Catenulispora sp. GP43: one gene and its partner. The protein of the gene in region 1 interacts with the protein of each later gene in a pairwise test. Links are inferred from orthologs where the notes say so. Each region holds a gene or a part of one and is shown on either strand. Other genes may lie near its edges. The genes, in order: rlmN and ftsZ.

What was found.
Region 2: the proteins of rlmN (region 1) and ftsZ interact in binary tests that used the Escherichia coli proteins (3 or more experiments, as listed by UniProt). The link is inferred for Catenulispora sp. GP43 from one-to-one orthologs.

Annotation. Positions count from the first base shown.
Region 1 is NZ_JBGCCT010000021.1:600-3,855, forward strand. The notes cover bases 88-3,028. They hold rlmN (23S rRNA (adenine(2503)-C(2))-methyltransferase RlmN), read right to left. Parts: upstream 2,167-3,028; coding sequence 1,009-2,166; downstream 88-1,008. Other genes in these bases: ABH926_RS34475 (glycoside hydrolase family 75 protein), read right to left, coding at 88-375; ABH926_RS34480 (VOC family protein), read right to left, coding at 543-974; ABH926_RS34490 (PadR family transcriptional regulator), read right to left, coding at 2,171-2,722; ABH926_RS34495 (alpha/beta fold hydrolase), read left to right, coding at 2,812-3,028. Also shown: more of ABH926_RS34475, read right to left, coding at 1-87; more of ABH926_RS34495, read left to right, coding at 3,029-3,256.
Region 2 is NZ_JBGCCT010000002.1:548,044-551,164, reverse strand. What follows is about bases 199-3,004. They hold ftsZ (cell division protein FtsZ), read left to right. Parts: upstream 199-913; coding sequence 914-2,095; downstream 2,096-3,004. Other genes in these bases: ABH926_RS06200 (YggS family pyridoxal phosphate-dependent enzyme), read left to right, coding at 2,864-3,004; pgeF (peptidoglycan editing factor PgeF), read left to right, coding at 2,111-2,860; ABH926_RS06215 (cell division protein FtsQ/DivIB), read left to right, coding at 199-611. In the rest of the region: more of ABH926_RS06215, read left to right, coding at 1-198; more of ABH926_RS06200, read left to right, coding at 3,005-3,121. UniProt on the Escherichia coli protein: Essential cell division protein that forms a contractile ring structure (Z ring) at the future cell division site. The regulation of the ring assembly controls the timing and the location of cell division.

The DNA of each region.
Region 1 (3,256 bases):
CTGGAAGGTCGTGTCGCCCTGGTGGTCGGGATCCGGATCCGGGTCGCTGCCGTCGTCGTCGATGGCCATGCTCGAGGTGTACGTGAAGACGCCCGCCGTCGGCTGGTACACGTTGACGTTCATCGCCCGCGTCATGGTGTTGATGTGGGGCTTGGCGTTGACCTTGGTCGAGGTCGTCGAGTTCTTCTTGATGTCGGCCAGCACTTGGGCGGCCGTGTACGTGGTCGCCGGCGCGGCGGCCGCGTCCGCCGTCACGGCGTGCTGGGCCGCGGCGGCATGGGGCACCGCGGCGTGGGCGTTCGCGACGGCGAACTGGGTGGCGAGTGCGAGAGCTCCGACGGATCCCAGAGCTACGCGCATGCGGATCGATGGCATGGGGTGGGGGCCTCCATCTTTCGTCAGTAAACTTTCCTAACGAGAATCGAAGCATCCTTATCCCGGGAGCGCAATGACTTTGACAAGATCTTCTTTAGGAAATCTTCATTCAGGGCATTGACGCAGCTCAGATCCGGTGCGAGCGGTATCAAGCCGCTGAGGGAGGATCAACGCGATGAGCCAGGAGCCGCCGACCGGGCCGCCTCCGGCGCCACCACCTCGATCTCGAATCCCGCCGCGTCGGTCAGGTAGGCCGCGTAGTGCTCCGGTCCCCCGGCGTGCGGGTACACGTCGGCGAACAGCTGCTGCCAGCCGTGCGCCGGGCCCGCGGCCTGGATCCGGTCCACGGTCGTCTCGTCGGGCGCGTGCACGGCGAGGTGGTTCAGGCCGGGCCGCATCCGGTCGTACGGCAGCCCCGGCCGGACCGCAGAGGACTGCTCGATGACCAGGTACGAGTCGCCGATCCGCCAGCTGCGCCCCTCGGACCAGTTCTGGTAGAGCTCCCAGCCGAGCTCGCCGAGCAGCCAGGCCCAGGAGGCCTCGACCGCCCGCAGGTCCTCCACCCAGATCTCGACGTGATGGAATCCGATCGGCGGCATGGGCCCTCCCGGCGTTGGCGCGGTGTACGGCCCCCTACTTCACCGCTGCCGCGAGCTGGCCGCAAGCCCCGTCGATGTCCCGGCCCCGGGTGTCGCGCACCGTCACCGGCACGCCCCACTCGGTCAGCCGGCGGACGAACTCGGCCTCGTCCTGCGGCCGCGAGGCGGTCCACTTCGAGCCCGGGGTCGGGTTCAGCGGGATCAGGTTCACGTGCACCAGCTTGTTGCGGAGCATGCGGCCCAGGCGGTCGGCGCGCCAGGCCTGGTCGTTGATGTCCTTGATGAGCGCGTACTCGATGGAGACCCGGCGCTTGGTGACCGAGGCGTAGCGCCAGGCCGCGTCGAGCACCTCCGAGACGTTCCAGCGGGTGTTCACCGGGACCAGGGTGTCGCGCAGCTCGTCGTCCGGGGCGTGCAGGGAGACGGCCAGCGTCACCGGGATCGCCTCGGCGGTCAGCTTCTCGATCGCCGGGACCAGGCCGACGGTGGAGACCGTGATGTGCCGCGCGGACAGGCCCAGGCCGTCGGGCACCGGCTCGGTCAGCCGCCGCACGGCGCCGATCACCGCCTTGTAGTTGGCCAGCGGCTCGCCCATGCCCATGAACACGACGTTGGAGACCCGGCCCGGGCCGCCGGGGACCTCGCCGCGGGCCATCGCCCGGGCGCCGGCCACGACCTGCTCGACGATCTCGCCGGTGGACATGTTCCGGGTCAGGCCGGCCTGGCCGGTGGCGCAGAACGGGCAGTTCATGCCGCAGCCGGCCTGCGAGGACACGCACATCGTGGTGCGGTCGCGGTAGCGCATCAGCACCGACTCGACGGTCGCGCCGTCGAACAGGCGCCACAGGGTCTTGCGGGTGGTGCCGCTGTCGGCCGTCTGCTCACGGATCGGGGTCAGCAGCTTCGGGGTGAGGATGCCGGCCAGTTCCTCGCGCTTGGCGGCCGGGACGTCGGTCCACTCGGCCGGGTCGTCGGCGAGGTGGCCGAAGTAGTGCTTGGAGATCTGCGCCGCCCGGAAGCCCTGGTGGCCGAGGTCGGCCAGCGCCTTCTTGCGCTCGGCCGAGGTGAGGTCGGCCAGGTGGCGCGGCGGCTTGGCCCGGCGCGGGGAGGTGAACGTCAGCTCGCCGGGGCGCGGCGGCTTCGGCGCGATCGTGACGTCGACGGCGGGCGTTTCGGGAGCTTCTGCAGACATAGTTTTATAAGTTTCCCACGTTCTCGTGCCCGCTCTTGACATCCAGCTCCCCGATCGTCGCGTTCAGCCACTCCAGCTCGGTGATGCTGGTCGCACGTGCGATGCGCAGCATGCCCCGGCGGAAGGGGTCCTCGACGTCCTCGGCGCTCAGTGCGTGGTCGCCTTCGTAGAAGAAGCTGGCCGGGGCGCTCAGGAACTCCAGACGGCGGCGCAGGACCACCGCCTGCGCCGCGGGGTCGTCGAGGTGGCGCAGGAACGCCAGCAGGCAGAACCAGTGGTTCTCATCGGTGATGAAGACGTCCCCGGGCGCGGCCAGCAGACGCAGCAGCTTGGCCCGGCCGGCGTCGGTCAGCTCCAGCATGTGCCGGGGCGCGGCGACCCCGGACTCCAGCTCCTTGGTCAGCAGGCCGGCTTCCAGGAGGCGCTTGATCGCGGGGTAGAGCGTGCCGTCGGCGATCGGCCGGATGTGGCCGGTGAGCGCGGCCAGGCGCTTGCGCAGCTCGTAGCCGTGCAAGCGGGACTCGAACAGGAAACCGAGGATGGCGAACTCCAACACGGGTTGAGGATACCTCGGTGCCGATGTATCTTCATGCCCCGACACCGATATATCTCGGAGCCGATGTATTCACAGGAGAGGGCATCCCCATGACGCTGCACGCTGCCGAAGTCCGCGCCGACGGCTCCGCGATCCGCTGGACCGAACTGCCCGGGGCCGAGCCGGCCCGCGTCTACCTCCACGGCCTCGGTGGCAGCTCCAGCCACTGCTTCGCCGAGGTCGCGAGCAGCGACGGCTTGCGCGGCCGCCGTTCCCTGCTGCTGGACCTGCTCGGCCACGGCATCAGCGACCGGCCGGCCGACGCCGACTACACCGTCGAGGACCACGCCGACTGGATCGCGACCGCGCTTCGGGCGGCCGGCGTGTCCGGCGCGCAGGTCATCGCGCACAGCATGGGCGGCTCGATAGCGACCGTGCTGGCCCTCAGGCACCCGGACGTGGTGGCGAGCCTGGTCCTGATCGATTCGAACCTCGATCCGGCCCCGGAGATCCCGCGTCCCGGCTCCTCCCAGATCGCGCGTTACGGCGAGACCG
Region 2 (3,121 bases), on another replicon or contig:
CCACCACCGTCTCCGGCGTCAAGGCGCTGAGCCGTCAGCAGGTGCTGGCCGCCGCCGCGATCCCGGCGCACGCGCCGGTCGCCGGCGTGGACACCGCGGCGGCCAAGGCCCGGCTGATGGCGGTCCCGCGGGTGAAGGACGCGTGGGTGGAGCGCTCGCTGCCGCACACGATCTCGATCTCCATCGTAGAGCGCACGCCCGCCGCGGCCCTGCCGCAGGCCGACGGCTCCTACCAGATCGTCGACGCCGACGGCGTGGCCTTCGACACAGCGGCCACCGCCTCGGCGATCCCGGCGCATGTCCCGGTCATCCACCTGGAGCAGTTCGCCGACCGGGCGGCCGCCGACCGCGCGGCGACCGTGGCCGGCGCGCTGGCCGCGCTGCGGGCGCTGCCGGCCCCGCTGCGCTCGCGGGTGCTCACGGTGTCGGCGACGGGGCCCTATGCCATCACCGTGACTCTGACGCCCTCGACAAAGAAACAGCACTCGGTGACGGTCGCCTGGGGCGGTCCGGATCAGCCTGATCTCAAGGCTCGGATACTGGCGGCGCTGATCGGAAATGACGCCGCGCACTATGATCTCAGTGCTCCGGCGGCTCCGGCGTATTCGTGAGGAGTTCGAATCCGAGACGCCCGATCGGCTAAGATCTGGCGGGCAATCGGACAACATACGTATTCCCTCATCGGATCCATGTGGACCTCGCGAGGGTCGTCGGACCACGCTGAGAAGTAAAACCTGCCGACAGTTTCGGCGTGTTCGTTGAACCTCACAGGTCGCGGGACCTAATGTCCTGTAAAGACTTCACAGTCGCACGACCCCGCCGTGTCCCCTGGCCGGTGTGGGCGGGACTAAGGTGATCACAGGGTTTAATGAATCACTACAGATCACCGGACACCACGGAGAGGCCGTCGGACGTGGCAGCACCGCAGAACTACCTGGCTGTTATCAAGGTCGCCGGCATCGGCGGCGGCGGCGTGAACGCCATCAACCGGATGATCGAGGTCGGTCTGAAGGGCGTGGAGTTCATCGCCGTCAACACCGACGCCCAGGCTCTGCTGATGAGCGACGCCGACGTCAAGCTGGACGTCGGCCGCGAACTCACCCGGGGGCTCGGCGCCGGCGCCAACCCCGATGTCGGCCGCAAGGCCGCCGAGGACCACGCCGAGGAGATCGAGGAAGTCCTCAAGGGCGCGGACATGGTGTTCGTCACCGCCGGCGAGGGCGGCGGCACCGGTACCGGCGGCGCCCCGGTGGTGGCCCGGATCGCCCGCGAGCTCGGCGCGCTGACCATCGGTGTGGTGACCCGGCCGTTCACCTTCGAGGGCCGGCGCCGCGCGAACCAGGCCGAGGACGGCATCGCGGCGCTGCGCGAGGAAGTCGACACCCTGATCGTCATCCCGAACGACCGGCTGCTGTCGATCTCGGACAAGAACGTCTCGGTGCTGGACGCGTTCAAGGCCGCCGACCAGGTGCTGCTGTCCGGTGTCCAGGGCATCACCGACCTGATCACCACCCCGGGCCTGATCAACCTGGACTTCGCCGACGTGAAGTCGGTGATGAGCGAGGCCGGCTCGGCCCTGATGGGCATCGGCTCGGCCCGCGGCGACGACCGCGCGGTGGCCGCCGCCGAGATGGCCATCTCCTCGCCGCTGCTGGAGGCCTCCATCGACGGCGCCCGCGGCGTGCTGCTGAGCATCTCCGGCGGCTCCGACCTCGGCCTGTTCGAGATCAACGAGGCCGCGCAGCTGGTCAGCGAGGCCGCGCACCCCGAGGCCAACATCATCTTCGGCGCGGTGATCGACGACGGCCTGGGCGATGAGGTCCGGGTCACCGTGATCGCCGCCGGGTTCGACGGCGGCGAGCCGGCCAAGCGCCGCACCGGGCACTCCCAGGCCGCCGGCCAGACCCGCTACGACGAGACCAGCGTCCGCGACGGCATGCGCGAGCAGGTGCTCGGCACCCTGCCCAAGCCGGCCGAGGGCGCCCAGGTCCCGGCCCACGACCCGATGGCCGACACCATGAACGTCCCGGTCATCCCGGTCCAGCCGGCGCCGTCGGCGGCCGACGAGCTCGACATCCCCGACTTCCTGAAGTAGAGCCGGGCGCGCACCGTGGCTATATGGCAGCACACCGGTCCCGACGGCGAGGGCGGCAAGGCCCGCTTCGCCTTCTCCGACCGCTGGGGCGGGGTCTCCAAGGCCCCTTACACCGCGACCAACCTCGGCGGGCACGTCGGCGACGACCCCGAGGCGGTCGCCGCCAACCGTTCGCTGGTGGCCTTCGAGCTGGGGTTCACCGACCCCGGCAACGTCGTGTACATGAACCAGATCCACGGCGCCGACGTGGCCTACGCCGCCGCGCAGTGGCAGGGCCGCGCCCCCGACGTGGACGCGCTGGTCACCGACCGCCGGCACCTGGCGCTGGCGGTGCTGGTCGCGGACTGCGTGCCGGTGCTGCTGGCCGACGCCGAGGCCGGCGTGGTCGGCGGGGCGCACGCCGGGCGGCCGGGCATGAAGGCCGGCGTGGTGCCGGCCGTGATCGAGCGCATGGTGGCCCTCGGGGCCGCCCCGGAGCGGATCGTCGCGGTCACCGGGCCCTCGGTGTGCGGGCTGTGCTACGAGGTGCCCGAGCGGATGCGCGCCGATGTGGCCGAGAAGGTCCCGGCCAGCTACGCGGTGACCCGGCAGGGCACACCCGGCCTGGACGTCGCCGAGGGCGTGTGGGCGCAGCTGGAGGCGTGCGGCATCGACGTGAAGTCCTCAGTGCGGCTGCGGGTCTGCACCCAGGAGTCCGAGGACTACTACTCCTTCCGTGGCGAGGGGACGACCGGCCGGTTCGCCGGATTCGTCTGGCTGGACTGAGCGATGTCCGACCGACAAGAGCAGATCGCGGAGAATCTGGCCGCGGTCCGTGCGGACATCGCGGCCGCGGCCCGCGCGGCCGGCCGGGACCCGTCCGAGGTGTCCCTGATCGCGGTGACCAAGACCTATCCGGCCTCCGACGTCCGCATCCTGGCCGGGCTCGGGGTGCGCGACGTGGGGGAGAACCGCGACCAGGAGGCGGCGCCGAAGGCCCGCCAGACGGCCGGGCTGGGCCTTCGCTGGCACTTCATCGGGCAGCTG